Regions from separate parts of the Paenarthrobacter sp. NPDC092416 genome, predicted to be linked through region 1. Evidence: riboswitches for the same ligand, from Rfam matches in the RefSeq annotation. Region 1 holds a riboswitch; each other region holds the start of a gene.
What was found. Region 1 has a riboswitch for S-adenosylmethionine ahead of ACIQC5_RS19205 (DUF1737 domain-containing protein). Riboswitches for the same ligand answer to the same signal wherever they lie in the genome.

Region 1 (10,260 bases):
CACCCCACCATGTGGATCCGGCTCTGGTTTGACGACGCCGGCAAGGGCCACCAGCGCGGTTACACCCTGGTTGATCCGGACGCAGCCGCTGGAACTTTCAGCATTGATTTCGCCATGCACGACGGCGTCGCAGCCAACTGGGCCCGCACTGCCCAGCCCGGCGACACCATTGAGGCCACTGTCCAGGGAAGCTCCTTTGCGTTCCCGGATCCAGCCCCGCGCCGCGTCTGGGTCGTGGGTGATCCTGCATCACTGCCTGCCATCAACTCGCTCCTCGATGAGCTGCGCATCATGGACGCGGCGAGTGGTCGCCAGACGCCGGTGACGGCCTGGCTTGAATACCAGCACGACACCGACCCCTCATTGGAGGTGCGGACTGACGGGTCCGACGTCGTCAGTTGGATTCCGCGTAAACGCGACGGTGCCGCCTATGTGGAGGAAGTCTGCGAGGCTTTGAACCCGGAGGTGGTCTCCACGGCGGAGGACTTCTTTTGGGTTGCTTGCGAGGCGTCCAGCACGCGGGCAATCGTCAAGCACCTGCGTAAAGTACTGGGCGTGGACAAGTTGCGAATCGACGCGCTGGGGTACTGGCGGGCCTCTTAGCGCGAACGGCCTCTATCGCACGAGGTGGGTACCATGTGACCTTTGCCGCTGTATCGGCGTTTTGTGCATCGAATATAGATCACTTGTGATATTTCTTGGATATGACGCAACCTACCGCCGAACATGTAGGCCTCCTCCTTCGCGATGCCCGTGGCGAAAAGGGCTGGACCCAGGGGCAGTTGGCTACCGAGCTGGGAACCAGCCAAAGCGCTATAGCCCGGATGGAGCAAGGTAAACAGAACCTCAGCCTCCGGATGATCGAACGCCTTGAAGCGATTTTTGGGCGCTCCATCGTCAAGGTCGGCCGGCCCCAGATGACCCATCTCCGCGTGGAGGGCGGACGAACGCTCTCCGGCGAAGTGGACGTCAACAGCAGCAAGAACGCCGGCGTTGCCCTGTTGTGTGCGAGCCTGATCAACCGTGGCACCACCACGCTGCGCCGGTTGGCACGCATAGAAGAAGTCAACCGGATTGTGGAGGTCCTGACCTCCATTGGCGTCGAATGCACGTGGCTCAATGGCAGCGACCTTCGCATCCGTCGGCCTGAGGTCCTGGATCTCGCATCCATGGACGTGGATGCTGCCCGCCGTACGCGCAGCGTCATCATGCTGCTGGGCCCCCTCCTGGATGAGACCGCCGAATACCATCTGCCGTATGCCGGCGGATGCGACCTTGGCACTCGAACCGTTGAGCCGCACATGCAGGCATTGCGCCAGTTTGGGCTCACTGTTGAGGCCAAGTCCGGTTTCTACGCCGTGGCGGCTCCTCCGGCTGACGGCCATGACCGCTCGTTCGTTTTGACCGAACGCGGAGACACCGTCACCGAAAATGCGATCATGGCTGCCGCGCACCGCCAGGGCACCACGGTGATCCGGAACGCGAGCCCCAACTACATGGTCCAGGACCTCTGCTTCTACCTGCACGGACTTGGCGTGGAGATCAAGGGAGTCGGAACCACGACGCTGAAGATCACTGGCCGGCCCGCGATCGACGTCGACATCGAATACTTCCCGTCCGAGGACCCCATCGAGGCCATGAGCCTCATCACCGCGGGCATCGTGACGAATTCCGAGGTCACCATTCGGCGCGTGCCGATCGAGTTCATGGAAATCGAGCTCGCAACTCTTGAGCAGATGGGCCAAAAGCTCGAAGTGTCCGGCGAATACATGGCACGGAACGGCCGAACCCGGCTGGTGGACGTCACCACCAAGCCGTCCGAGCTCCGTGCGCCGCAGGACAAGATTCACCCCATGCCGTTCCCGGGCCTGAACATCGATAACCTGCCCTTCTTTGCCGTGATCGCGGGCAACGCCGAGGGCCAGACCATGATCCACGACTGGGTCTACGAGAACCGCGCCATCTACCTGACGGAACTGAACAAACTTGGCGCCCAGGTGCAGTTGCTGGATCCGCACCGGATCTACGTCAACGGACCCACCAAGTGGCGTGCCGCGGAAATAGGCTGCCCGCCCGCCCTCCGCCCGGCGGCGTGCTTGCTCCTGGCGATGCTTGCCGCCCGCGGAACCTCCGAGCTGCGCAACATCTACGTGATCGAACGCGGCTACGAGGACCTCGCCGAGCGACTCAACACCATCGGGGCCAAGGTGGAGTACTTCCAGGACTGACCCTTTCGTTCGGCGCACGTGTTGGTTGGCGCGGTCGGCGCACCCTTTCGCGCCATCCGCGCCGGTTCGTTCGGTCGGCGCACCCTTTCGCGCCATCCGCGCCGGTTGGGACTGGTGCGGATGGCGGCACGTGGTGCGGCCCCAGGCAGCACGTTCGGGCTCCGGGCCCGCACCTCGGGCCAAGCCCTGTCCACCCCTGCATCTGTGACGCAGAATGGAACCATGCGGACCTTCGGGGTTGAGGAAGAGCTACTCATCGTCGATCCTGTGACGGGCGAGCCCTTGGCTATGGCGGATGCCCTCCTCGCCCGGAATGAAGAGCCGTCAAGGGACCCAGCGTTGGAAACGGGCCTCAGCCATGAGCTCAAGCTGGAGCAAATCGAAACCCAGACCCGCCCTTGCCACAGCTACGCGGAGTTGCTCCACCAGATCCGACGCGGCCGGGCCATGGCCAACGAGGCGGCCCGGAAGCAAGGTGCCAGCGTAGCCGCCATCGCGACCTCCCCGATGGCCTCCACGAGCCACACCACCCCTGACCCGCGCTATGCGGAGATGCTGGAACGCTTCGGGCTGACCGCCCACGAGCAACTGACGTGCGGGTTCCACGTGCACACCTCAGTGGAGTCGCCGGAGGAAGGCGTGGTGGTCCTCGACCATATGCGGGACAAACTCGCGGTGCTCACGGCCATCAGCGCCAATTCCCCGTTCTGGCGCGGTCTCCCCACGGGTTTCGACAGCTACCGCACGCAAGCTTGGAACCGCTGGCCCACCTCTGGTCCTTCGGCCGTGTTTGGCTCGTTAACTGCCTACCGCCGCATTGTCAGGCGGCTCCTGGAGACGGGCGTGCTCCTGGATGAAGGCATGATCTACTTCGACGCCCGGATCTCACGCAATCACCCCACGGTGGAGGTCCGGGTTGCCGATGTCTGCCTCCGTGCCGAGGACGCCGCGCTCATTGCGGTGCTGGTGCGCGCCTTGGTGGAGACGGCTTCCTTGGAAATGCTCGACGGCGTGGAACCCTCCACAGTGCCGACGGCGCTGCTAAGGATGGCGAGTTGGCAGGCGAGCAATTCAGGGTTGCGCGGTGACCTCTTGGACTTCGGCGACTTCCGCCCTCAACCCGCGGCCGACGTCGTCTGGGCCTTGGTGGATTACCTCAGCCCGGTGCTGGACGACCAGGGTGAACTCGATCTGGTGAAAGCGGGTGTCTCGGACATCCTCGAGCGCGGCAACGGAGCACACGAGCAACGTGAGGCCGCGTCACGTTTTGCCAGTCGGCAACGGGGCGGCGGGGGCCAACCCGGGCGGCCACCGAGCCGTGAAGCCTTGGCGGCCGTTGTTGGGCACGCAGCAAAAGTGACCATGCGCGGCGCCTCCGCGGACGCACACAAAGACCCCGCGCCGATGCTGACCAGGGTCCGCAGGCCGTAAAGGCCCGAGCCAGCCAGGGCACAGCGGATCGCAACGCGGCGGACGAGAGCCAGGCCTACTGCTCCCCGAGCGTTCCTTCCTCGTCCCGTACAACGTCGGCGTCCCGTACAACGTCGGCGTCCCGTACAACGTCGGCGTCCCGTACAACGTCGGCCGGAGGCTCCCACCCCATCAAGTAGGCGCCCACAGTCGCTTCGACGAGATAGAACGCGAACGGCGGAATGTCCTTCTTGACCATCAGGATGGTGCCATAGAGGGTCGCCGCACCAGCAGCCGTGATGCCGACCCACCGCTTGGCGGGAGAGGTCAGCAGACTCCCTCCGAGGGCAGCCAAGGCCGCAACGTGGAGTGCCGAATAAGCCATGAACGGAAAGGACGAGCCTCGGAAGTAGGCGAAGCGTTCAAGGTCCGACGCCCGGCGCGACAGGCTGTAGACGAAGAGCGGGGCGCCGCCGAGCAAAGCTGCGGCCGCGGCTCCGGCCCAGGTCTTGGATATTCCGGGATGCTGGGCTCGTGCGAAAGCGGCGAAGCCCATGGGAACAGCGGCGGTACCGGCCGCGGCGAGATGATGGCCGACGATCCAGCCGCGCTCGCCGTCCACGAGCATGCGGAGCCGCTCGGCAGGATCGGCGGTGATGTACACGCGCGACACCGGGGAGATCCCCGTGAGCCACACGATGGACCCGGCTACGATGACCGCGCCGGCGCGACGGTAAGGACGTTTTCCGTTCATGGCATACCGCTTCGACTGGAAGTACGAGACGAGGGCTCGATATGTTGCCGAAAATACGCCGGGAGGGGCGCAGAGTCAATGACTCCACGCCCCTCCCGAACAACCAAAAACTAGACCTGCTTGAGGGCCTTCTCCAGATCCAGGATGAGGTCGTCCACGTCTTCCAGGCCAACGGACAATCGGACCACGCCGTCGCTCAACCCAATCGCCGCACGGCCCTCCGGACCCATGGCCCGGTGAGTGGTGGTGGCCGGGTGGGTGATGAGGGACTTGGAGTCGCCAAGGTTGTTGGAGATGTCGATGACGCTGAGCCCATCGAGCAGCGCGAACGCCGATTCCTTGGCAGAACGTCCCGCGGAGGGGAGCAGCTCGAACGTCAACACGGTGCCGCCGGCCTTCATCTGCTTCGCGGCGAGCTCGTACTGCGGGTGCGACTTCAACAGCGGGTACTTCACCCAGCTGATGGCGGGCTGCTGCTCAAGCCATTCCGCGATCTTCAAGGCCGACGCCGAGCTGTGGTTCACGCGCAGCCCGATCGTCTCAAGCCCCTTGGTCAGTACCCAGGCGTTGAACGCGGACAGCGACGGGCCGGTGTGACGCATGAGCTGCTTGACCGGGCCGTCGATGAATTCCTTGGTGCCCAGGATGGCGCCGCCGAGGACGCGTCCTTGGCCGTCGATGTGCTTGGTGCCGGAGTAGACAATCACGTCCGCGCCCAACTCGCCGCAGCGCTGCAGCAGGGGAGTGGCAAAGACATTGTCGACGACGACGGTGGCACCGGCCGCGTGCGCCAGCTCGCTGACCGCGGCGATATCCACGATTTCCTGCATGGGGTTCGATGGTGACTCGAAGAACACAGCGGTAGTCGGCTCCGAGAGCGCGGAACGCCACTGCTCAAGGTCGGGACCATCGACGAATACTGTTTCCACGCCCCAGCGCGGCAGGATCTCGTTGAGGATCACGAAGCACGAGCCGAACAGGGAACGGGCAGCAACCACACGGTCGCCGGCAGCCAGCAAAGCACCCAAGGCGGTGAAGACCGCGGACATGCCTGACGCCGTCGCAAAGCACGCCTCGGTTCCTTCGAGCAGCCGCAGCCGCTCCTGGAACGTCGCCACCGATGGGTTGCCGTAGCGGGAGTACACGAAGCGTTCGTCCTCGCCGGTGAAGGCGCGTTCCGCGGCAGCGGCGGATTCGTAGACGAAGCCCGAGTTCAGGAAGACAGGCTCAGAAGTTTCCTGGAAGTTGGTTCGGTCAAGGCCGCCGCGGACTGCCTGAGTATCGGGGCTCCAGCTGGCGGCATCGGGATTGAAAGTCACTTTAGTCGGTCCCCAGGTTCGTCGGCAGGCCACGGTTCTTCCAGCCATTCACTGTTCGTTCGCCGTAACGGTCCGGCTCGCCTTCGAAGCCCTCAAGCACGTTGTAGGCAGTGAAACCGGCCTGCGTCGCGGCGATGGCAGCGGAGATGGAACGCTGTCCTGAGCGGCAGATGAAGACGAGTTCCACGCCGTCGCCCTCGGGTGCCTGCTGCTGCAGGTCCTCGAGGAAGCGCGAGTTGGGGATGCCACCGGCAAGGTTCCACTGGATGAACAGGGGATCGTTCTCAGTGGCCTTGGTGTCCGGAATGCCGATGTGGGCCCATTCGCCCTCGGTCCGCACGTCCACCAAAATGGCACCTTGTTCAAGCTTTGCCCACGCATCCTGCGGGCTCAGGTCACCTGCGTAGCTCATGCGTGTCCCTCGAATGCTTCTTCGTCGTTGTAGTTCTCGAGCTTGTCAACAGCTGAGGCGACGGCGGCATCGGCACTGGCGATCGCGGTGGGCAGCACGATTGCCTGCGCCACGATCACGTCGGTGCCGTTGAAAGTGGCGGCCGGGCTGCCATGCAGCACGTAGCCCTCCGCGAGGGCATTGTGGATGCGCTCGCAGAAATCACGGGTATCGGGACCTGTAATCAGGCGGTAGGAGAGTTTTTCTTCAGTGGGTTCAGACATTGCTGGGTGCTCCTCAGTCACGCTTGCAGATTCGAAGTGTCGATACGCCGAGTAGTCACCTGAGGCACCCCGCCGGAGAGAGGGTTGCCGACCAGCAAGTCAGGGCTTAACGCTGGTGCTCATTACTCAAGAAAAACGTAACATCCACGACGGCGGGCTGCACCGCCGTCGTCGTCATGTTGCGTAACCGGCGCGCGCTTGAGTCAGCCGCGCCTCAGTGCGCGGACTGCAGCGCCGGTGGTGGGGAAGAAGTGGTCCGGCGTGAAACGGGCCGCGGCGCCTAGCTGGATCAGTTTGTCTTTGACGGGCCCTTTGAGCTCTGCGAACACCAAATCCACCCCTTTCCTGGCGAGCCACTCGTCCAGGGTGACCAGATCCTCGAGCGCGGTGGTGTCGATCCCGGTGATCGGCTCGGCAGCGAGGATGACGTGGGTGATGTCGTCTGGAGCCTCGTCCACTTCTTCCCGGACAAACGACGCTAAGACCTGTCCGTTGCCGAAGAACAGCGGGGCATCGAAGCGCAGGATGAGCAGCCCGGGGACCCGTTCGCCGTCCGGGTGCCTGGCGAGGTCGTGATAGCCGGGCAGGCCCTCTTCGGAGCCGAGTTCGGCGCGGTACGGATCCCACGCCCTGCGCACAAAATCCAGGAGGGCCAAAGCCATGGCCACCACAATCCCTTGGAGGACGCCCACCAGCAGAACGCCGAGGAACGCTGCCACCATCACTACGGATTCGCTGCGGCTCATACGCAGCAGCCGCCAGACGCCGCCTGGATCCGCCAACGCAATGGCCGCGGCAATGACCACGGCGGCCAACGTGGCGGAGGGCAGGTACTCGGTAACACCGGGGGCCAGGAGCATGAACGCCAGAACGAGGGTTGCGCCCACCACACCCGTCATTTGGGATTTGGCGCCTGCGTCCACGGCCACGGGAGTCCGGGAGGCGCTCCCTGAAATGGGGAATCCGCCCAGCAGCCCGGTGGCAGCGTTGGCTGCCCCCAGAGCTGCCATTTCCCTGTTCCCGGAGACCCGGTTTCCTTCCTTGGCTGCCAGGGTTTGCGACAGGACGCCGGTGTCCGCGAAAGCCATCAGGGCGATGCCTGCGGCGGCTGGGAGCAAGGTGAGTGCGTCGGCCCAGCCAATTCCGCCCAGGGCCGGCATCGGCAGGCCTTGCGGCAAAACGCCGGTGACTTTGACGCCGTCGTTCAGGCCCCAAACCGCCGTCGCGATGCACGAGCCAACCACCGCCAGCAGGACGCCGGGAACCTTCCATTTCAGGAGCCGGGGGATCCAGATGAGTGCCAGCGACCCCACGCCGAGCAGCAAGGCCGTGAGGTTGATAGCGCCGTTCAGCACCCCTGCGGTGACCGTCGCGAGCTTTTCCCGGATGTCGCCGTCGGCCTCGATCCCCAGAAAGGCAGGTAATTGGGAAAGCGCCACGAGCAGCGCGATTCCGTTCAAGTAGCCGAGCCTGATGGGTTTGGATAGGAGACCTGTGATGGTGCCGAGCCGCAGCGCTGAACCCGCCATCATGATCACCCCGATCAGCACGGCAAGCAGCCCGGCCAGCGCCACGGACTTTTCGTTGCTCCCGGCAGCCAGCGGCACGATCGCCGCGGCGATCATTGGGGCCAGCGCGGAGTCGGGTCCCAGGACCAGGATTCGGGAGGGCCCGACGACGGCGTAAACCAGCAACGGGACCACGGTTGCGTAGAGACCGGTGACGGGAGGGAGCCCGGCTGCCTGCGCGTAGGCCATGCCCGCGGGCACGAGCAGTGCGAACAATGCCGCGCCCGCCACGATGTCGTGCCGCAACCATTCGCGCTTATAGCCTTTGAGCGCCCAGACGCTGGACAGCCACTCCTTGGCGGAAGGGCGTGTGGTTGGTGCACTCATAGAGCGATCATTCCCGACCCCGGCTGTTTGTGGAACATGCCGATCGCCGTATGTGGAAATCCGGGGCGGTCCGAGGCGCCTCCAAATGTGACGCTACGGGAGCATAATTGACGCAGTACGACCCCCTGTAACTTCGCATGAAATCAGGTCGCGGTGAACGGACGGAGCAGTTCTACACTCAAGCCCATGCTGCATTTTGGTTGGTTTGTGGGCCACGGATTCGGAGTCCAGGGTTGGGGGACTCCCGGCTACAGCCTGGGCTACGACTGGAAGAAACCCGCCCTGTATCAGGAGGCCGTCCGGGCGTTTGAGCAATCCGGCCTGGACCTGTTCATCATCGAGGATTCCCTCACGGTTCCCGATACCTACGGCGGCACCGCCGAGGTCTCGCTGGCCCACGCTTCCTTTGCGCCCAAGCACGATCCTCTCGCGTTGGTCCCGTACCTTCTTTCCGCGACCGAGCACCTCGGGATCGTGCCCACGGTCAGCGCTTCCTTCTATCCGCCCTTCACCGCTGCCAGGCTCCTCGCCACGCTGCAGCACTTCTCTGAGGGGCAGTTGGGGTGGAACGTGGTCACCTCGGGCAGCGACCTCGCGGCCCAGAACTACGGGCTGGACCAGCAGATCGAGCACGACTTGAGGTACGGGAAAGCGGAGGAATTCGTCGACGTCGTCAGGCAGCTTTGGCGGAGCTGGGAACCTGGTGCGGTCCTTGAGGACGTGGACGCCGGGGTGTACGCCGACCACACCAAGGTTCACCCGATCAACCACCAAGGCGATTTCTTCAAGGTCCGAGGCCCGCTGAACACGGCGCCCCTGCCGGAGGAGCCGGTGCTTGTGCAGGCCGGCGCGTCGCCTCGGGGCAAGGCGTTCGCGGGCGGGCATGCGGATGTGGCGATTGCCTTGGCCCGTGGCGTTGACGGCATGAAGTCCTACAGGGATTCGATCCGTGCTGAGGCGGCCAAGGCGGGCAGGAATCCGGACGACGTCAAGGTGCTTTTCGTTCTGAAGCCCACGGTGGTTGGTTCTACCGCTGAAGCGGAGGAATTGCGGGCCCAGCGCCGGCAGCTCACCCAGCGGGACATCGACAGCCAGCTTAACTCGATCTCTTATCTCTCGGTCATCGACTTCAAGCAGTTCGACCTCGACGCCCCGCTGCCCGAGCTGAGCACCAACAGCAACCAGGGCACGTTGGACCACTTTGCCAAGGCGGCGCCTCCCGGTTCCACCCTGCGCCAGATCCTGCAGGCCCGCAGTGGCGGTGCCGGGGACTCGATCATCGGCACGGTGGGCGAAATTGCGGACTACCTCGAGGAGACCGGCTCGGCTGTCGGTGGCGACGGTTTCCTGTTCTCCGGCTTCGTGGACCCCGTGACCGTCCACGGCGTGCTGGACAAGCTCACGCCCGAGCTCAGGCGCCGCGGCCTGTTGAGGAAGAGCTACGGCAGTGGCGGCTTCCGGCAGAACCTCTTGGACTTCTGACATGTCCTCCACGCCCAAGACCCTGGTGATCGGTACCTTGGCGGTGCACGCCCCAGCCATTGCCGCAGCCGCGTTGGATCCGACGTTTCACGTGAAACTCAACCAAGATGCGTTGTCTTTGATCGGTCATTCGCGGGAGGTGGTGGAACGGGCTGCTTCCTCGGGTCAGCGGGTTTACGGGCTCAATACCTTGCTCGGCTCCGGGCGGGACACCGCTGTGGAGGAGAAGTCGATCCTGGCGTACCAAATCCAGGTGGTCAGGTATCACAACAGCGGCGTCGGCCCGTATCTGGACCGTTCCGCTGCACGAGCCGTGATTTTGGCCAGGCTCATCGGCTTCAGTCGTGGCGGCTCCGGCGTACGACCCGAAACCGCCAGCTTCTATGCCGAGCTGCTCAACCGCGGAGTGTTCCCCGCCATCCCGCGCGAAGGCTCGGTGGGCTCCTCGGACTTGACCCAGCTGGCCGCCGTCGCCGCCGTCGCACTCGGGGAGGGGG
Region 2 (10,260 bases), on a different contig from region 1:
CTCTCAGGGTGGGCCAATTGGTGATCGCGGTGGGCAACCCTTTGGGCCTGGCCGGTTCCGTGACCGCAGGTGTCGTCAGTGGTCTGGGCCGGTCCATTCCTGTGCGGGCAGGCGAGCACCGACGGGTGATCGAAGACGTCATCCAGACCGATGCCGCCCTCAACCCCGGGAATTCCGGCGGAGCGTTGGCCGATACCCGTGGCCGGATTGTGGGCATCAATACTGCGGTAGCTGGCCTGGGGCTCGGATTGGCCGTCCCTATTAATACGACCACGCAACGAATCATTGCTTCGCTGCTCCGCGATGGCCGGGTCAGGCGGGCCTACTTGGGCCTGGTGAGCACTCCGATCCCGCTGGACGCCAGCGCCGTGGTGCGCACAGGACAAAAGGAGGGCCTGCGGGTGGTTGAAGTCATTGCGGGTTCACCTGCCGAGCAGTCCGGTCTCCAACCGGGGGATCTGGTCATCAGCGCGCAAGGCAGGGCCGTGTCCAGCGCCGAAAGCCTGCAGAAACTCCTCTTTGCCGAGGCAATCGGCGAGCCTTTCCCACTGGCGGTTCTACGCGATGGCAGGATCCTGCACATCATCGCCGTACCTACTGAGATGAGCTAGCGGGCTTCGGTCCAGGATGCGGCTAGGCCTGATCCTCGCGAACGTCCACGACGCCGACGAAGCGGCTGCCAACGCCTTCGTATTCGGTGCGAACATCTCCGAGGAAGAGTTCAGGGAGTTCATTGTTGCGGTGGTGCCCGCAGAAGACAAACGAAAAATCCGGCCACCATTTCTTGGGCCGAACAGCTTCGGAGTAACCACACACTGCGCACGTCAAGTGGACCCACACCGGACGCTTGCCAGTGCGGTTCGAACGGGACTGGACCAGCCAAGCAGGGGGATTGTCTTGGAGTTCACGAAGATCTGCTTCGCTCAGCCGGGACGGAATGCCGTGGCGTTGGGCCATTTCCATGGAGATATCAAGGGCCAGTGCGGCGTCACGTCTGCTAATCACCATTCAACGATACGGGACTTCCAAGGCGGCGGCGGCCACGGTCAGGCAGTACCGGCCGCCGCGGAGCTGGCCGGACCCGCCGCACGCTCCGGCACTTAAGCCCATCCCGGGTGCGGCAAAGCGTAGGCTGTGCACATGACGGACCCAGTGGCCCTGCTGCCAAGCACCCCGCTCCAAAAGCGCGTTCTTGCCGTGGCGATTGTGGCTTCCTTCATCGCCATCCTCGATGGGTTTGTGGTGAACCTCGCACTGCCGGCAATAGGACGCGAGCTGGGCGGCGGGCTCGTGATCCAGCAGTGGGTAGTGGATGCGTATTTGCTGACGCTTGGTGCGCTGATCCTGGTGGCCGGTTCGTTGTCGGACCATTTCGGACGGGCACGGATCCTGGAGTGGGGTCTCGCGGGTTTCACCCTGACCTCGGTCATGTGCGGATTGGCGTGGAACGGCGAAGTCCTGGTGGTATCCAGGGCGTTGCAGGGGATCGCCGGGGCATTGCTGGTGCCGAGCTCACTCGCGATGATCGTGACGTCATTTTCCGGTCCTGCCCAGTCCAAGGCAATCGGCCAGTGGTCGGGTTGGACCAGCGCAGCGGCCATTGTTGGCCCGTTGATCGGCGGCCTTTCCGTGGATCTCCTGAGCTGGCGCGTCATTTTCTTCATCAACGTTGTACCGGCAGCCGCGATCTGGCCCATCCTTGCAGGGCTCCGTGCCTCTGACGCTGCCAGGGACAAGAGCAAAAAAATCGACTACCTCGGAGCGTTCCTGGCCATGATCGGGCTGGGCGGTCCTGTTTACGCGTTCATCGAGCAGGGCAGGATGGGCTGGGGAAGCGTTCTCGTGTGGGTGCCGTTGGCCGCGGGAATTCTCGCGATGGTGCTATTCCTCCTCCACGAAGCCCGGGCAGCCGAACCGATGCTGCCACTGAGGTTGTTCGGCATCCGTAACTTCGGCTGGGGCAACCTGGCTACGTTGGCCATTTATGGCGCCATTTCGCTGGGGTTCTTTGTCCTGGGGATCTACCTGCAGCAGGTGGGCGGAATGGCGGCTACCATAGCCGGCTTTGCCCTGCTGCCAGCCACCATCATCCTGATGCTCACGGCGTCCTATTTTGGTGGCCTGGCCGGTAAGTACGGTCCACGGTGGTTCATGACGGCCGGGCCGTTGCTCTGCGGAGTTGGCTTCCTGATGTCCCTGACAGTCCAGGAGCCGCTGAATTACTGGACCCAGGTGCTGCCCGGCCAGATCGTCTTCGGTCTTGGACTGACAACCTTGGTAGCACCCCTGACAGCGGCCATTTTGGGTGCTGTTCCTCAGGAAGAAGCCGGAATTGGCTCTGCAGTCAACAACGCAGTGGCGCGTATTGCCGGCCTGATCTGCATAGCCTTCGCTGGGCTGATCGTTGGGCCGGTGTTCACTCGCGAGGGGCTCTACAATGCCCTGGTGGTCACCGCGGTGCTGTTCATTCTGGGGGGACTCGCGTCCGCAATCGGTATCCGGAACCCTGTGCTGGAAGCTACGGTCGAAAAAGCACCCGACGACGGCGGCACGAGCGACCAGCGTACCTGACCTTGGTGCGTGCCGGCTCTGCCGTTGGCGGCTTGTGGTCCCGGGTTACCTTACGGGCAGGACACATCCCTCGTGCACGTCCGCGCTCTGAACCCACAGGGCTGAGGTAACTTCGTCTGCGAGATCGAATTCCCGGCGCTGGGGACCGGTGCCAATGCGGACCACGAGTGCTCCGCCGAATGGCTTCCTGCCCACAATCTCCACTGCCGCATCCAAGGCGATGTCCTCGGAAGCGAGATAGCGGAGAAGGTCCGGGTTCTCGTCACTGATGCGCGTGATCCTGCCAGAGTGGCCTTGGTCGAGCTCGATCATCCGGTAGGCGTGCGGCAACTCCACGGAGCCGTCTGCGGCAGGAATGGGGTCGCCGTGAGGGTCCCGTTCCGGGTGGCCCAGCTTGGCCGCCATGCGCTCAATGAAGGTGTCCGACACGGCGTGCTCGAGCATCTCGGCTTCGTCGTGAACCTCATCCCAGCTATAGCCGAGTTCCTCGACGAGGTAAGTCTCAATGAGCCGGTGGCGTCGCACCATGGCCAGCGCCAGGCGCATTCCTTCGGCAGTCAGCCGGATGGCGCTGTAGGGCTGGTGGTCCACCAGACCTTGGTCTTTGAGTTTTCGGACCATTTCCGAGACGGAGGAATTCGCAACTCCGAGCCGCTGTGCAAGCTGAGAGGACGTAATGGGTTTGTCTTGCCACTCCGTATAGGAATAGATGACCTTGACGTAGTCCTCGATCGAGGAGGAGGGCGCGCTGGTCTTCACACCCCCAAGCCTACCGTGAACGGGCCACGCTGAATCTTGTGGGCCTGCCAGGTCTGCGTCAAATACGGTAATTGAAGGGTTTTGCCGCGGTCATGCCCGAGGTGCGTATGCAGGTACCACTCGAGGTTGCCAAGGACCTTGGCCCGCGTAGTGTCATTGGCGCGCAAGTAGTAACTGCGGGACTTGGTCAGTTCCATGATGTCCTCCGGAGTAACGGAGTCCTCCCACCGGGTCAGGTGGCTTTCCAGGCCATGGAACTCCGGGCCGACGACGGGACGGAAGCCCGGCTTGTGCACATCTCCGGCGTGCATGATGCGGGAGAGACGGTGCACCCAAGGTACCGACGTATCCAGCTGGTTCCAGACCAGCCCGAGGACTCCGCCGGGGCGCAGGATCCGGGCGATCTCCGTGCTGGCCTTGAGGGGATCGCACCAGTGCCAGGCCTGGGCAACGCTGACGACGTCGAATACTGAGTCCGCCAGCCCTGTAGCCTCGGCCGTCCCCACCAGTGCCGTGACGTACGGGTACGCCTTTCGAAGTTGTTCGAGCATGTCCGTCGAAGGATCGACGGCGGTTACCTCAAGTCCGCGTTCCACCAGAAGAGCCGTGAACTTTCCTGTGCCAGCGCCGAGATCCGCGGCGGAACGTGCACCCGCCGGGAGGAGCCAGTCCACGGAATCTGCCGGGTAGCCTGGCCGCACACGGTGGTAGTGCTCGCCGCCGTCCTGGAAACTTTGGCCGAGTTCATGACGGCGGGTGGCATGCAGTTTGGGCCCGCCAGGACCAGCCATGGGAACGGAACCAGCCGGGGAGCCAGGACCCGCCAGGGAGCCTTGATCACCATGGGAACGCAAGGACACGCACAGACTCCTTTGGGGATCGCAAAGTTACCCTACGAATTTACCGCACTGGGCACTGGGGCGATCAGCAAAGCCGCACACAATCGGTGATGCTGTTGAGTCGGCCAGGCTGTCCGTTCGAGCGCGCAACCTGATCCACCGCGCAGCCTTGTCCACGTGCCGTGCCGTCTAGTCCACCGTGCTGCCGTCTAGTCCACTGTGCAGGGCGCAGCGCCGGCGGTGCCCGGCGTGTTGGGGGCCCATTCCGGATAGACGCGGTGATCGTTCGCTGGCACCCAGCGTCCCTCGTCCACCACGTAGTCCCAGCCGAGTCCCGTGCGCTTGAGTTCCTCGATGCCGTTCAGCAGGCGGGTGGCATCCTCCAGCCGTGAGCCGACGCCAAAGCTGGCCCGCAACGAGCCGGAGGGAAGGCCGAGGCGCTTGAGGAGCGGGTGGGCGCAGAAACGGCCATCGCGCAGGCCGACTCCGTGCTCCGCGGCGAGGTAGGCGGCGACCAAACCGGCGTCGAATCCTTCAACCGAGAAGTTGACCACACCGATGGTGTCTTCCGTGTCGCTGAAGATCTGGTGGACCGTAACGCCGTCGATCGCCCGCAGTCCTTCCACCAGATAGGAACGGATCGAAGCCTCGTGGGCGTGCCAGGCTTCCTGGTCGAGGCCTGCAAGAACCTGGGTTGCGCGCGCCAGTGTTGCTGCCCCGAGGACGTTGGGGGAGCCACCTTCGTGTCGTGCCGGACCTGTTGCCCAACTGACCGAATCGAGTCGGGCTTCACGGACAGCCCCTCCACCGGCGAGGTGCGGTGTACCGGCGTCCAGCCAATCCGGACGACCCACGATGACGCCGGCCCCGAACGGAGCGTAGAGCTTGTGCCCGGAGAACACGACGTAATCGACGTCGGCTTTGGCAATGTTGATGCGGCGATGTGGTGCGAGCTGGGCAGCATCCACCACGATCCGGGCGCCGAATTCATGGGCCAAGGAGGCGAGTTCGGCGATCGGCAGGATCTCGCCCGTGACGTTCGAAGCGCCGGTGACAGCCAGGAGCGATACGCCACCCTGGCTGAGTTCGGCACGAAGGTTGGCCAGCGTCGCCGCAAGGGTCGAGGCCGCGATGACGCTGCGGTGCGGAACACCTTGCCAAGGAAGCAGGTTGGCGTGGTGTTCGATGTCCAGGTACAGGACCCCGCCGGTCGGCTGGCCGTCGACGTGCGGCAGGCAGCCGGCGAGCAGGTTCAGGGAATCAGTGGTGTTGCGCGTGAAGATCACGGAATCGTCCGGCCGGCCACCGACGAATTCGCGAACGATGTTCCGAGAGTTCTCGTAGACCGAGGTGCTGATTTGCGATGCGTACCCAGCGCCACGGTGGACGCTGGCGTAGTAGGGCAGGACTTCGTTGAGGTAGGCAGAGACGATGGTCAGTGCCGGGGCAGATGCTCCGTAGTCGAGGTTTGCGTACCGCACGTGGCCGCCCTGGATCAGGGGAGCTTGCAGTTCCGCGCCCGTCACGGCGGCCAGGGGCCGTGCTGCAGCCGTTTGCTGATCGGAGGACGGCAGGAAAGTGGAGTTGAACGTAACAGTGCTCATGGGACCTCACTCAAGAGGGACCCCCAAAGGGGGATCCGCGCTTGCCGCATCCGTTCCGGACCGGCCAGGTCGTCACCCGGGGCACCCCACCGCGAATGGAGGGTTGCCGGCCAGCAAACCGGGGTTTAGCGCTGGCACTCGTGACCTGTAAAAAGGTTAGGGCAAGCCGCGCGCACGCTCCAAAGTCAGTTCGCTATGTTAAGTCGATTGTTACGTTGGATTGACGAATGGCGAATCTGGCGAAGAAAAAACGGCGGCGGCCCCCAAAAGGGGGCGGCCGCCGTCGAAAATTCTGCAAAGAAGCGTTTCAGCGCCTGTGCAAAGACTCAGAGAAGGTCGTCCAATCCGGGGTTGAGGCGTTTGAGAACTTCGGAGTGCAGGATTGAATTGGTTGCCAGGGCGTTGCCGCCGAACGGCCCATCCTCGCCCTCCAGCGACGTGAAGCGTCCACCTGCCTCCGTGACGATCGGAACCAGTGCAGCCATGTCGTAGAGGTTCAACTCCGGTTCGCAGGCGATATCCACGGCGCCTTCTGCCACCAGGCAGTAGGACCAGAAGTCGCCGTAGGCGCGTGTGCGCCAGACGTCGTCGGTGAGACCCAGGAAATCGTCGAAATTGCCACGTTCCTTCCAACCGGTCAGGCTCGAATATGACATCGACGCGTCTGCCAGTCGCGAAACGTTGGATACCTTGAGGCGCGTGGCCGAGGCGAGTGAGCGGCCCATGTAAGCACCCATCTCCTTCGCTGCCCACCAGCGCTTGCCCAAGGCGGGTGCGCTGACGACGCCGACCACGGGCTCGCCCTCATCGACGAGGGCGATCAGTGTGGCCCAGACGGGAACGCCGCGGACGAAGTTCTTGGTGCCGTCGATGGGGTCGATGATCCAACGACGCGAGCCATGACCACTGCTGCCGAACTCCTCGCCCAGCACGGCGTCGCGGGGGCGAGAGCGCGAGAGTTGGCCGCGGATAGCCTCCTCGGCAGCCTTGTCGGCGTCCGTAACGGGCGTCAAATCGGGCTTGGTTTCGATCTGCAGATCCAGTGCCTTGAAGCGGTCCATCGTCTGGGCATCCACGGAATCGGCCAGGACGTGGGCCAATCGCAGGTCATCGTTGTAGCTGGAAACGGGTTGGGTCATGTCACCAAACTACCGTGAAACGTTCCTCCAGTCGGGGACCTGTTGCCCCAAGGCTCAGTTGACGGTTCCCAGTTCCTTGGCTTCTTTGGCTTCAAGACGCGGGTCAGCGCCAAGAAGCCTGCGGAGGGAGCCAAGGCGGGCCACGCCGGACGGTCCGGCATGGCCTTCGTTGACCCAAGGATCGAGGCCGCAATTGATCGCAGTGGCATCGTGCTTGCAGCCACGGTCGCACGATTGCGTGCCCGGTTCGAGGTCCGGGAAGGCATGCAGGATGCGGTCGGCGTCCACGTGGGCCAAACCAAAGGAACGAATGCCGGGAGTATCGATGATCCAGCTGCCGGAGGGAGCTTCGTGGAGTTTCAAGGCCAGCGCCGACGACGACGTGTGCCGGCCACGTCCCGTGACGGCGTTAACGCCGCCCGTGGCGCGTTCGGCGCCTGTCAGCGCATTGACCATAGTGGATTTGCCCACGCCGGAGTGGCCCAGCATGACGGTGACTTTGCCGTCCAGGTAGGCGCGGAGCTGCGAGACGGCGTCGCTGTCCAACCGGGCTGACAGGCCATCGTCCGAACGGGCATCGATCCCGGAGGCATCGGCGTCGGCTGTCCGGCTGATGATGATCGGGAAGTCCAAGCTGAGGTAGTTGGCCAACAGTTCCGCAGGGTCCTTGACGTCCGCTTTGGTGACGAGCAGCAGCGGCTCGATGCCGGCGTCGTACGCTGCCACGAGGGCGCGGTCGATGAAGCCCGTGCGGGGTTCGGGGTTGGCTGCCGCAACTACCACGACCAGTTGGTCGGCATTTGCGACGACGACACGTTCGATGGGATCGGTATCGTCGGCGCTGCGGCGCAAGAGCGTCTTGCGTTCCTCCACGCGGACCAACCGTGCGAGCGTGTCGGGGCTACCGGAAACGTCGCCCACCAAAGCAACGAAATCGCCGGGGACTACGGGGTTTCGCCGGAGTTCGCGGGCGCGGGCCGCGATGACTACTCGTTCATTTGCGGAATCTTCTCCCACCACGGCCGTGTAGCGGCCGCGGTCGACGGTGATGATCCTGCCAATGACGGCGTCGTCGTGGCTGGGGCGGTCTTTGGTCCGGGGTCGTGATCCCTTTTTGTTGGGGCGGATCCGGACATCGGATTCGTCCCAGGAGCGTGCGTCGCGGCCCATGATTAGTTGCTGGCCTCATCCGTGCCGGTGGACGGGGTCAACATTCCTGACCACATCTGCGGGAATTCCGGCATGGTCTTGGAAGTCGTGGCAATGTCCTCAACCTGGATGCCTTCGACGGCGAGCCCCAGGATGGCGCCCGCGGTGGCCATGCGGTGGTCGGCATAACTGTGAACGACTCCGCCGTGCAGCGTGGCCGGTCGGATGATGAGGCCATCGACAGTCTCCTCGGCGTCGCCGCCAAGCCTGTTGATCTCCGCGACGAGTGCCGCAAGCCGGTCGGTTTCATGGCCGCGAAGGTGGGCGATGCCAGTGAGCCGGGACGGTCCGGTGGCCAGCGCGCACAGGGCCGCTACGGTCGGTGCGAGTTCACTGGTTTCGTCGAAGTCGGCGCCCTTGATCTCGGATCCGCCTGTTACCGTAAGCGTGCCGTCCGTGAGGGTGACAGTGGCACCCATGGTGGCCAGGATACTGCGCCACAGATCGCCCACTTGGGTGGTTTCCGTGGGCCAGTTGGGGATCCTCACCGTGCCCTTGGTTGCCAGGGCCGCGGCAAGGAAAGGACCAGCGTTGGACAGGTCCTGCTCAATCCGCTGGTCGAACGCGCGGATGGGGCCTGGGGATACCCGCCAGTGGTTGGGGACGGAGTCATCGACCTTGACGCCGACGCTCCGAAGGACCGCCACGGTCATGTTGATGTGATCAAGGCTGGGTACAGGTTTCCCAACGTGCTCCAAATGAAGACCCTCGGTGAAGCGGGCTCCCACGAGCAGCAGTGCCGAGACGAATTGCGACGACGCACTGGCGTCGATCACCAGGTGGCCCCCGCGGACATCGCCCGTGCCCTCTACGCGGAAGGGAAGGGCCGACGGCGTCCGGTCGCCTTCAGCGCCAACGGGGACGCCGAGTGCCACCAAGGCTTCAATGATGGTTCCCATGGGACGCTTGCGCGCATGCGGGTCGCCGTCGAAGACCGTGGTGCCGTTGCGCAGTGCGGCCAAGGGCGGCACGAACCGCATGACGGTTCCTGCAAGGCCGCAGTCAATGGAAGTATCCGCCGCGGACGCGGCAGGATCCATCGGCGTGATACTCAGGTCCGGGCCGTAGCTGCCATCGCCGGGAACCTCGGTGACAGTGGCGCCCAGCTGGCGGAGAGCCTGGATCATCAAAGCTGAGTCCCGTGAGTGCAGGGGGGCCCGCAGACGTGACGGTCCCTCAGCCAACGCCGCAAGCACGAGGAATCGGTTGGTGAGTGATTTGGACCCGGGCACCGTCACCGTGGCGTCCACAGGGCCCCGCGCGTAAGGGGCCGGCCACAAGGGCAGAGTGGTGGCGTCGTTTGATGGGTCGGTGTTTGCTGCGGTGGTACCTGTCATGCTTCCTTATGCTCCAACTGCGTTATCTACTGCCTTGCGAACGGCCTTGTCTGCGCGCTTGAACTGCTTGCCGGTGACCTTCTTCGCGTCGGACGCCAAGTGCTCGGCGCGCCAAGCCAGGCTGGGACGACCCTCGGTATCGACGGCGGCCAGAAGGACGCCACCGGTCAAGGAAATGTTCTTGAGGAGTTGGGCGCGGCGCGCGTTCCGGCCTTCCTTGGTGGTGATGTCCGCCGAGCGCCACTCCACGTAGGAGTTCAGCGCCGACGTCAAGGCCAGCACTGTGGCAGCAAAGCGGGAGAGCTTCCCCAGGCCGAGCAGGGCTCCGGCGCCCAGTTGTGCGCCGCCTATTACCCGGGCAAGGACCTTTTCGTCAGCGGGAAACGGCAGCGATTCCGAGGCCCGGCGCAGGATCGGTGACAGTTGCTTGGCCGTATCATCCGCGTTCTTGAGCTTGTCCAGACCTGCGACGACGAAGCTTGATGCGAGCATGGGCCGCGCGAGAAAACGGATTACAGACATGTCTTGCCTCCTGGATGGGCTTGCCGTGTTCGACGGGGTGCAGTCTGCTCTAGTCTTGCATCTTTGCGGAATAATTACCCAGCAGCCACCGTTGTGAAGGTCAGGTGCGGTGGAGTCCGGCCTGCGGCATTTTGTTGCCGCTTCGCTGAACGGAGTTGGTTTTTTGACTTTGGTTAAGGACCGCGCGGTTCTACAGGAGCCCGAGTACGGTGTGCGGCCGGTTTCCCGGGAGCTGACAGTAGACTTGGCATCGATGAGCACCATTGAACCGGCCGCAGCG
Region 3 (10,260 bases), on a different contig from region 1:
ACTTCGCCAACGCGGTCCGGGAGGCGATTCTCCTGGAGCTCTGCAACGGCGGGATCGTGTTCCTTCCCGGGGCTGCAGGGACCGTTCAAGAGATCTTTCAGGACGCGTGCGAGAACTACTACGGAGCGCCGGAGACCATCACTCCCATGGTCCTGGTGGGGCGGAAACATTGGGAACGGACGTACCCTGTGTGGCCCATGCTCCAAAGCCTGGCGAAGGGCAAACCCATGGCCACCCGGATCTTCCTGGTGGACACCGTGGATGAGGCGTTGGAGATCGTGAGCCGCTAAAAGTCTTTGCTGCAAGGGCCCATGCCCAGTTGGGCCAGACCCGTCCGGTCGCCGGCGGCGTATTCGCGCACCCATGATGCCTGGTCATACATGAGCTGACGTGGATCATCCACGTGGTCCAAGCCCAGCAGATGGCCAAGCTCGTGCATGATCACTGCCACGCCGATCTCCTGGCCCCTTGGTGTGTCAACGATCCCCGCGAATTGGGGCGCATCCAGCGACACTGTGCCGGTCACGTACGCCTTGTAGCCGTTGCTCAGGCCGATGGACGAACTCCCGCCCAATCCCACGGTTTGGCCGGTGAGGCGGGGCACTTGCTCGGGGGTGGTCCAGGCTATGAGCACGGGCGCCCAGCGGTCCCCGTACCTCTCGGGTTGATAGCCGTTCCTGCTGGTGGAAGGTACCTCGGTGGTGCGGCCGTCGTAGATGAACCGGAGTCCAGTAGCCCAGCTGGCCTGCTGAATGGCTTCCTCCACCAAAGGCTGCCAGGAGTCCGGTGCGAGCTCGCTGTTGACCACATAGTGGATGGGTCTGCACGGGGAGTAGGCCAACGGAGTGCCGTCGGCTTTCAACGCGAGGAACTTGTAGGCCGTGCTGGTCCGGTCCAAGGGCGGCGGGGTGCCGAGCGGAGCGTCGGCTTCTTCCAGCCCGGGCAACGGATCCTCGCGTTGGCCGAACGGCACCAACCCCGGGCGGGGTGCGTGGCTTTGCGTGGCGGAGCCTGACAGAAGCTGTTGCAAGTCACCGCTGAAGTAGGCGCCGGCGCATACCAAGCCGAGGATAGTGAACAAGAACAGGATGGCCGCGACGCTGCTGTGCTTGATGGGCGGCGTCGGTGCGTGCTGGTGCGGCGGCGTGGGTTCGTGCGGCGGCGAGTTGGGCGGAGGGGGATAGGGGTCCGGCCATTGTGGCGACCCATAAGGTTCCATGGAACCCCCTGACGCGGCGGCCCGAACCGGACAGTGGGGTGCCGCCGTCGGCCGTTTCCGTCAGCATAGAACCGACGGCCGCGGGAGTCCATGACGAACTTGTCAGATGTCCTTGCGGCACGGCGAGGTGGCGAGCAAGTGCAGGCCGGTGAGGTCGCCTGCGGCCAAGCCGTCCGGAGCGCCGATCTCCGGATACATGAGCTGGACTGGATCGTCCACGTGGTCCAAACCCATGACGTGGCCCAGTTCGTGCTGGATGACGGCCAGAACGTAGTCCGCGCCGCCGGGCTCTGCGAGCAGCTCGGCTACCTGCGGCGAGTCGAGCTGAAGGCTGCCGCTGATGTAGCTTTTGGGGCCGTTGTTGAGCGAATACATGGTGCTCCCGCCAGTGCCGATCACCTCGTCGGCCAAGGGCGGAACAACCTCCGGGCTGGTCCAGGAGATCAGCAGCGGCGCCCACCGGTCCCCATACTTGGCTGGTTGGTAGGCTTCGCGTTTCTCGGCAGGAAGCTCATCCGTGGTGCCGTCATTGACGAACTGGATGCCGGAGGCCTCGGAGATGTTCGCGATGGCTGCGGTGACCAAGGCATCGGTTCCCTCGGGAGCGGCCGCGGCGTTTACAACGTAATGCAGCGGGCGGCACGGCGAATAGCCCACCGGAGTGCCGTCGTCGTTGACTGCCAGGAACTTGTAGGACTCGTTGATGGTGGCTGGCGGCAAGGGCTTGGCCAGCGGAGCGTCGGCTTCCTCGAATCCGGGAGGAGGAGCATTGAGCGCGCGCTGGGGGACCGTTTTGCCTGCCTCGGTTTGAGGCTTGGCGGCCTGGGTGGCGCCGGGAATCAGTGATGTGATGCGGGGATCGCCGTGGAGGAATCCGCTCACCACAACGGCGCCGACAGCGGCAGCGACGGCCATCAGGACGCCACGGACAACGCGTGCCGCTGATCCCGCCGGTCGCGGCTGCGTCCGGTCCTGGCTGTCCGAGTCCACTGGTCTTCCCTTCATCGCGCCTGTCCACGCTGAGTGCGCTGAGGAACGAGCCAACATTACGGGCAGCGGACAGGACGGACCAAACCCGGCAGGATCCGGGCTACACGATCACTGCGCCAAAGGCGAGCCCGAGCCCGTAGGTTGCTGCGGCCGCGCCGAGGCCGATGGCCAGTTGGCGCAGCCCGCGGCTCAGCGGCGAGGTTCCGGACAGCAGCCCGACGACGGCGCCAGTCGCCAGGAGCGCGACGCCCACCAGGGCGCCGGCTACTACCAAAGCGGCGAACCCCGTCATGCCGAAGATGAACGGGAGAATGGGCACGATCGCGCCGGACGCGAAGAAGCAGAAGCTCGACATGGCGGCGCCCCACGCGGAGCCCACACTCTCGTGTTCGTCGGCGGTTTCCTCTTCTTCGGGGTGGAAAGAGAGGCTGGGATCGCAGTCGCAGCTGAACAAACCCATGCGTTCAGCGGCGCGGTGTTCGGCGGCTTCGCGGGTCATGCCGCGGGCGAGGTACACCAGGACCAACTCGTTGTGTTCTATATCCAGGGATGGTGCCGCCGTGAGCGTTGCCTGCGTGGGCAGCGTGGCGTTAAGCAGTTCCCGCTGCGAACGGACTGAGACATATTCGCCGGCGCCCATGGACAGCGCACCGGCCAGCAAACCGGCCACGCCACTCATGAGCACTACAGGGCTGGGCACTCCGGTGGCGGCCATGCCCATGACGAGCGACAGGTTGCTCACCAGGCCATCGTTAGCGCCAAAAACCGCTGCCCGGAAAGTGCCGGACAACCTGTTGCGTCCGCGCGTTGCCAGCCCGCGGACTACTTCCTCGTGGATTTGCTCGTCGGCAGCCATGGCCGGGGTTGCTGCAGGGTCGGTGCTGTAGGGGGAGCGGCCTTCTGCGCGTTGGGCCAGGGCCAGAACAAAAACGGATCCAAAATGGCGCGCAAAAAAACCCAGCAGCTGGCTTCGGCCAGAGGCTGCCTTGGGCATCCCGGCGTGCTCCCCGAGCAGTTTGAGCCAGTGGGCCTCGTGCCGGCCTTCGGCTTCTGCGAGAGCCAGCAGGATCTGCCGTTCCTCGCCATCGCGACGCTGGGCGAGTTCACGGTAGACGGCAGCTTCGGCTCGTTCATCGGCCAGGTATTGCCGCCAGCGCTTGATGTCCGCGGACGACGGCGCTGCAGCTTGCGTTGACGGAATGGTGTCCGGAGCGGGGCTCGACGGACGGTGGGATTCCTGGTGCTTCTGCACTTTCTCTCCTGTGCTGGGTGGGGTAGTTGCGGCCCCATTGCACGCCCACTGTACCGCTTATTGGCGCGGATTTTTGGCTGGTATTCCTTATCCGGAATGTTCGGTGCACCGTAAATTCCGGCGGGTGCGACGCCCCTCGCACCCGCGTTTTGAGCGCTGTCTTGACCCCTCGGATTGCCAGTGCTCAGATGGATAGACAGGGGCGGGGGGCCTCCCCGCAATTGGTCAGCGGGCTGCTTTCGGGCCCACGAGACGGAGGTTGCAGCATGGACACCACCGAATCACACGCCAACCACCCGGCGCGGGCAACCATCGAGTCGGACCCCGCGTACGACTACAGCGAGGATCAGGAAGTCGACGAAGCATGGGTAGACGAAATCGACGTCCCGGACGATGACGAGCGCGTGGTCCCGCTCGACGAAGCCGAGGAATTCCGCCAGGACGACGAGGAAATCTAGGCCGTTTCGCTGTGATCCTTTGGGCCCTCCGGATGGCTGAACCCGAAGTGACGCTCAATACCTGCGGATTTCCCGACGGCGGCAACCGTCACGGTCAGCGTCAGCGTTGACTGACACCAACGGGTGGGGCGCACAGCTTGCGCCAGGGCCCTGGCTATCAGCCGTGCTTCGGGGTGCCGGTAACGAACGAGGCCGCCACCCACCATCAGAGTGACGGTTCCCAGGACGACGTCGACGCCGGGAATCACCCGGATTGGGTGCGCGGACGTTGGGCTTGGGGTGGTTGCTGTACCGCTGTGCGTTGTGGCGCTGCTCGTGGCGCTGCGTGGTCCGGCTGGGATGACGGCTTGGTACGGCAAGGAATGCTCCTTGGGGGAGTGCTCTTGCCCGCTCGGTTGTCTCTGGTCCGGGGCGGGCCGCTTCCTCATCCGAACCACCCGTGAACATGGGGTTGGTGTGTGGCCAGTCGGAGCTTGGCGCCACCTCTCTTGAAGCAGGCACCACACTACCGGATGCGTCCACACGGCGGGACCCCCAAAGTCCTTTGTTGCGGGGCCCGCTCTGCGCCCCAAATGCGCGATCAAGCGCGCAAAGCGGGCCTCACAACGAACGTTCCCGGACTCCGCCGGGCACAGCACAACGGCGGCGCTGCCCCGGAAAGGGGCGGCACCGCCGTCGTGAACTGCTTATTGTTTTGTCTTTGGCTGCAGCTGTCCCGGTTAGTTGGGAGTGTGGCTGCTGACCGGGTGAGCCTCAAGCGGTAGCTCGTCCGAGACCGCTCCGGCAACGCGCTTGTCCCAAGCGGCGCGGACCGCAGGATCGGTGGGCGGCGTGGCGAGCGAGATCACGACGTAGGCCACGAACGACGCCAACAGGCCGTAGTAGATCGGTTCGTTGGCGTAGACGCCGTCAACGCTCGGAATGACTCCGGTGGCGAACAGGATCAGCAGGGACAGCGTCAGCACCGAGCCGATTGCCATTGACCACGCAGCGGCGATGCCGGTTCCGCGCTTCCAGACGAGGCCGCCCAGAATCGCAACCAGGAGGCCACCTACCAGGATGTCGTAGGCGATGGTGAGCGCAACCACCACATCCTGCGCAGCCATGGAGATCAGGACAGCAACGATGCCGAGGCCAAGAACCCAGTAGCGGTTTGCCTTGACGTCGTGCTCGGGGTTTTCCGTGTCATCTGTGTTGATGATCTTGCCAAACCAGCTGGCAACGAACGGAACAACGTCAGCACGGGCCACCGTTGCTGCGGCAATCAGGGCGCCGGAAGCGGTGGACATCATGGCCGCAACAGCCGCAGCCATCACGAGGCCGCCGATGCCGACAGGCAGGATGTGCGTTGCAACCTCGGCGTACACCACGTCCTTGCCAAGGTTGGCAACGTCGATGTCCGGGAGGGCTACGCGGGCGGCCAAGCCGATCAAAGCGCCGGCAACACCGTAAAGAATGCAGTAAACGCCGGCAGTGGCGCCGCCCCAGCGGGCAACCTTGGCAGTCTTCGCCGTGAAGACGCGCTGCCAGATGTCTTGGCCGATCAGGAGTCCGAGCGTGTAGACCACGAAGTACGTGATGATCGTCTGGATACCGATGCCGTCGATCTGGAAGAAGCTTGCCTCGACGCGCTCACGGATTCCGTCGAGTCCGCCCGCTGCATTCAGGACGAACGGGAGCATGAGGAAGAAGATGCCAACGGTCTTGATGATGAACTGGACCTGGTCGGCCAGGGTGATGGACCACATGCCGCCGATGGTCGAGTAAACAAGCACGATTGCACCGCCTACGGCGATAGCCAGCCAGCGTTCCCAGTCGAAGAGGACGACGAAGATGGTGGCGTATGCACCGGTGGAGGTCGCGCAGAGCATAAGGGTGTACGCCAGCATCACGATTCCGGAGGTCTGCGTGGCTTTGCTGCCGTAGCGGAGGCTCAGCATCTGGGAGACCGTGTAGATCTTGAGGCGCTGGATGGTGCCCGCGAAGAGCAAGCTCAAGAGCAGGACGCCGGCGCCGATTGCGACAACGAGCCACATACCGGAAATGCCGAACTTATAGCCCAAGCCGACGCCGCCGACGGTGGATGCTCCACCCAGGACGACGGCGGCCATGGTGCCGGTGTAGAGGAAAGGTCCCAGGCGGCGGCCGGCTACCAGGAAGTCGCTGTTGTTCTTGGTGCGGGACTTGCCCCACCAGCCGAACGCCAGCATGGCAAGCAGGTACACCACCACAATGGCGATGTTTATGAACGAAGAGTCCATGAGTGGCTCCTTGGAGCTGATGCACGAAGGTTGGGGTTTTCGACGATACTCCTGCGAAGCGCCGAAGTCTCCGTGCTGATGATGGGAGATGGGGATGTGTGTTGTGTGCCTCACAGACAACACTTGTTGCCTATGAGGATATGTTGTGATCGGAGTAACAGTCAAGATGCTTTGGTCATGGTTCCGCTGGTTCTGGCTCTCCTGGGCCGTGATCCCGCTAGTATTGCTGCAATGACAGGGCCGCAAGAACGGCCTGAAAGGTTCGTGAATGAAGGCTCTCCCCGTTGAACCAAGCAATGTCCCCGTTGCCATTGGTTCCAGAATCCGCGCAGCCCGCCAGGCGCAGCGCCTCACCATCGAACAAGTGGCCGATGCCACCGGACTGACCAAGGGCTTCCTGAGCAGGGTTGAGCGCGATCTGACGTCGCCGTCGGTCGCCTCGCTCGTTACCCTGTGCCAGGTCCTGTCCGTGTCCGTGGGCGACTTGTTTGCCGCTCCGGAAACACACCTCACACGGCGCGACGACGGTCCTCGCATTTCCCTGGGGGGCCAAGGGATCGTGGAGCGGCTCCTCACTGCGCGCTCCGAGCGGCGCCTCCAGATTCTGCAGGCGACGATCGAGCCGCGGGGCCGGGGTGAGAACGAACTCTATGCCGTGGATTGCGACGTCGATGTCCTGCATGTGGTCAAGGGCCGCATCAAGCTGATCCTCACCAACGAAGAGTACGACCTTGAAGAAGGGGACACCCTCTCCTTCCCGGGCCGCGAACCCCACACCTGGATCAACCCCACGGATGAAACCGTCGAGGTGCTCTGGGTGCTGGTGCCTGCGGCGAGTCGGTAGCCTGCTACTTCCCTTGCTCGGGGGCGCGCTCCTTCCCAGTTGCCTCCCGATTTGTGCGCCCTGCGAAGGGGCGAGCCTTGGAATTCCGGGGCTTGGGGGCGGCGAACTCTGGACTAACTGGGGAGGAACGTAGCAGCCCGTTGCTGCAGAACTGCCCGAACTTCAGCGATTACGCGGTCCGGTTCGTACCAAATGACCTCAGGAGGGTAGCGCAGCACTGAAAAGCCCTTGACTGTGGCTGTGTTGTTGCGCGCCAGATCGTTGCGCAGGGCCTTACGGCTTGAGTGGAACGCGAAGCCATCCACTTCAATGATCAGAAAACCTTCAATGAGGATGTCCACACGGCCGATCCCCGGGATGGATACCTGTGCGTCGAATGCGATGCCGTTGGTGCGAAACAGGTGCTGCGCGTCCACTTCCACGATTGACTCCGCGCGAAGATCCAACTCCCGCAGTGCCGTCAGGACGGGCCGCGACTTGTCCGCAGCCAGTTGATCCTTCAGCAATCCGAGCGGCACGCCGTGCAGTCGGATGGCGGATATGGCCATTGCTGCCGCAGCGGGCGGCTCGAGGCACACCATGGCATGCAGCACCACGTCCTCCACTGCTGCTACAGGCAGTGTGGGGTGAGGATCAAACCGGACGGTTCTGTGCCTCACGAATCCGGTGCCATTGCCGTGTCGGCATGCCAAATGATGGTGGCTGGGTGCGGCCCTTAGCCAAAGCCCATAGTGCTCGGCCGCGCTGGCGCAGGAAACACGGGCGTTATGGCGGATGGCTGCGGCGAGTTCCTTTTTGTGATCCCGGACCAAGAAGACACCTCGGCGCGGCTGGATAACTCCCTGGGATCTTAAGTTGGCTACGTCTGATCGCGAGTATCCTGCGTCCAGCAGTTGCCCGGTCCGGGCTACCCCGCCCACTTTTTGAAGGTATTGGAGTGCGTCCATTCGGCAAGTCCACCGGTTTTGGGCGGCGGCAGGAACGCGCAACTTGCCGTATGTGGGTAACTGGCTCCGCCGCTCCTTCCCAGTTGCTCCACGTTTGGAGGGCTGCGCAGCACCGCCGGCCCCGGGATTCCGGGGGCCGGCGTTGGTGCCGTGGTCACTAAGTGGGAGGGAGCGGCACCAGCTGGGAGGGAGCGGCACCAGCTGGGAGGGAGCGGCACCAGCTGGGAGGGAGCGGCACCAGCTGGGAGGGAGCGGCACCAGCTGGGAGGGAACGCCGGGAGCTACCCCACGTGGACCCACGGGCGCCGCGTGATGTCCGGCTCTGCCTCGCGCAGGACCTCCCGCGTGACCGGTGCGATCTCGCCCTCGCCGAAGAACAGGAACTTGCTGAGGTTCGCGATCGGGTTGCCCTCTGTCCAGCGGAAGTAGATGTGGGGCATAAGGCCCGTGACATCGCGGATGTGAAGGAGTACTGCGGCCAAGGTGTTGGGCACGTTGTTGCTGTGCACTTCCAGGATCTTGAAGCCGTGCCGCTCCTTGCCCACTACCTGGAGTTCCTGCTCGAAGTCTGAGCTGTCGTCCACGATGATCTCGATGAATACTGCGTCGCAGTCCACCGGCAAGTGGTTGGCTTGCTGCGCATGCTGGAGCTTCTCCCGGTATCGGCCGGCGCTCAGGCGCTTGGGCTCATGGGCGATGATCCTGACTGGGCCTTCAACCTTGTCCGCAGTGAACTCGAGGGCCCGTTCATCCATCTTGATGTGGGTGGCGCGGAGCTCGAACGCACGCCGCATGCGGGAGATGAAGCTGACCACCATGATGCCCAGGATGAACAGTGCCGCGATCTTCAGGCCGTCGGGGCGCTCGATCGAGTTGACCACCGTGGTGTAAATGAAGACGAGGGACACCAGTCCGAATCCGATGAACTGCGCGCGTTGCTTCTTTCGCCGTGCGGACAGTGTGACAGCAATGGACGCGGATGTGATGAGCACGAGCACGCCGGTTGCGTAGGCACCACCCTGGGCGTTGACGTCGGCCTGGAAGATGATGGTGACGGCGAAGGCAATGACGGTGAAGACCAGGACCAGGGGACGCAATGCCCGTGCCCATGCCGGGGCCATGCCGTAGCGGGGCAGGTACCGGGGGACGAGGTTGAGCAGGCCGGCCATGGCCGAGGCCCCGGCAAACCAAAGGATGGCGATGGTGCTGATGTCATAGACCGTGCCGAATCCGTCGCCCAGGAACTTGTGGGCAAGGTAGGCGAGTGCGCGGCCCTCGGCCTTGCCTCCGGACTCGAACTCCGCAGCGGGAATGAGCATGACCGTGGTGAAGCTCGAGGTGATCAGGAACGAGCTCATGATGATGGCAGCGGTGGTCAGGAGCTTGTGAGCACCCTTGATCCGGCCGGCAGGATTCGCTTCGGTGTCGGAAGCGTGGCCCTTGATCTGGGGCATCACTGCAACGCCGGTCTCGAAGCCGGACAGGCCAAGTGCCAGGCGCGGGAATACCAGAAGCGCGAGCGCGATCATGAGGATGGGATCACCGTGGGAGGTGGTGAGGGCCGTCCACCAATCCGAAATGACGTTGGCCTCTGTGAAAAGGTGACCCATGGAAACCAGCACGACCACCAGGTTCAATGCCAGGAAGGCTGCCACCAGGACGACGGCAACGTTGATGGCTTCCTTGAACCCCCGAAGGAAGACGACACCGAGCCCGGCGACCAGTGCCAGCGTGATGACCACCTGCTGCCCCTCCAGGAAGTGGGGAGCGAAAGGGTTCTCGATCAGGTGGGCCGTGGCGTCGGCTGCGGAGAGCGTAATGGTGATCATGAAGTCGGTGGCAGCGAATCCCAAAAGGGCCAGAACGAAGAGTTTGCCGCCCCAGCGTGGAAGCAGCCGCTCCAGCATGGCGATGGAGCCTTCGCCGCGTGGGCTTTCCTTCGCCACGCGTCGATAGACCGGCAAAGCGCCGGCGAGAGTGACGACGACCAGGAGCAAAGTGGCCAAAGGGGACAGCAAGCCTGCCGCCAATGCCGCGATGGCGGGCTGGTATCCGAGGGTGGAGAAGTAGTCCAGGCCGGTGAGGCACATGACTTTCCACCAAGCTTGCGGCTTGTGGGCGTCTGAGGGGCGGCCGTGTGGACCCTGCCGCTTGCCTGAGGTTTCCGGCATTCCTTCCAGTAGCCATGCTTTGAGGTGGAAGGATTTCTTTCGCCGGTCGGCCGGGTCGGCCGGAGGCCTGGTCAGGGTAGTCACGGGGTCCTTTCGCGCAGCCGGTTGCTGCTTACGC

Region 2: it holds a riboswitch for S-adenosylmethionine, as region 1 does, so the genes downstream of both, ACIQC5_RS03535 (aminotransferase class V-fold PLP-dependent enzyme) here and ACIQC5_RS19205 (DUF1737 domain-containing protein) in region 1, are expected to answer to the same signal.
Region 3: it holds a riboswitch for S-adenosylmethionine, as region 1 does, so the genes downstream of both, ACIQC5_RS04640 (hypothetical protein) here and ACIQC5_RS19205 (DUF1737 domain-containing protein) in region 1, are expected to answer to the same signal.

What each region holds. Positions count from the first base shown of each region.
Region 1 is NZ_JBIVQG010000012.1:73,638-83,897, reverse strand. Features, by position in the region: gene ACIQC5_RS19235 (siderophore-interacting protein) at 1-603, shown strand, start outside; gene ACIQC5_RS19230 (UDP-N-acetylglucosamine 1-carboxyvinyltransferase) at 705-2,228, shown strand; gene ACIQC5_RS19225 (glutamate--cysteine ligase) at 2,451-3,659, shown strand; gene ACIQC5_RS19220 (hypothetical protein) at 3,715-4,392, opposite strand; gene ACIQC5_RS19215 (O-succinylhomoserine sulfhydrylase) at 4,503-5,711, opposite strand; gene ACIQC5_RS19210 (rhodanese-like domain-containing protein) at 5,713-6,123, opposite strand; gene ACIQC5_RS19205 (DUF1737 domain-containing protein) at 6,120-6,386, opposite strand; SAM riboswitch class IV at 6,401-6,513, opposite strand; gene ACIQC5_RS19200 (SulP family inorganic anion transporter) at 6,590-8,281, opposite strand; gene ACIQC5_RS19195 (NtaA/DmoA family FMN-dependent monooxygenase) at 8,435-9,763, shown strand; gene ACIQC5_RS19190 (aromatic amino acid ammonia-lyase) at 9,765-10,260, shown strand, end outside.
Region 2 is NZ_JBIVQG010000001.1:788,949-799,208, forward strand. Features, by position in the region: gene ACIQC5_RS03510 (S1C family serine protease) at 1-611, shown strand, start outside; gene ACIQC5_RS03515 (hypothetical protein) at 634-1,008, opposite strand; gene ACIQC5_RS03520 (MFS transporter) at 1,135-2,571, shown strand; gene ACIQC5_RS03525 (metal-dependent transcriptional regulator) at 2,617-3,330, opposite strand; gene ACIQC5_RS03530 (class I SAM-dependent methyltransferase) at 3,327-4,121, opposite strand; gene ACIQC5_RS03535 (aminotransferase class V-fold PLP-dependent enzyme) at 4,379-5,773, opposite strand; SAM riboswitch class IV at 5,806-5,919, opposite strand; gene hisN (histidinol-phosphatase) at 6,100-6,912, opposite strand; gene ACIQC5_RS03545 (ribosome small subunit-dependent GTPase A) at 6,967-8,082, opposite strand; gene aroA (3-phosphoshikimate 1-carboxyvinyltransferase) at 8,085-9,458, opposite strand; gene ACIQC5_RS03555 (DoxX family membrane protein) at 9,465-9,980, opposite strand; gene ACIQC5_RS03560 (sigma-70 family RNA polymerase sigma factor) at 10,144-10,260, shown strand, end outside.
Region 3 is NZ_JBIVQG010000002.1:80,574-90,833, forward strand. Features, by position in the region: gene ACIQC5_RS04615 (LOG family protein) at 1-290, shown strand, start outside; gene ACIQC5_RS04620 (matrixin family metalloprotease) at 287-1,219, opposite strand; gene ACIQC5_RS04625 (matrixin family metalloprotease) at 1,322-2,224, opposite strand; gene ACIQC5_RS04630 (VIT1/CCC1 family protein) at 2,310-3,461, opposite strand; gene ACIQC5_RS04635 (hypothetical protein) at 3,728-3,919, shown strand; gene ACIQC5_RS04640 (hypothetical protein) at 3,916-4,278, opposite strand; SAM riboswitch class IV at 4,294-4,413, opposite strand; gene ACIQC5_RS04645 (sodium:solute symporter) at 4,639-6,180, opposite strand; gene ACIQC5_RS04650 (helix-turn-helix domain-containing protein) at 6,449-7,024, shown strand; gene ACIQC5_RS04655 (DUF559 domain-containing protein) at 7,138-7,971, opposite strand; gene ACIQC5_RS04660 (amino acid transporter) at 8,253-10,226, opposite strand.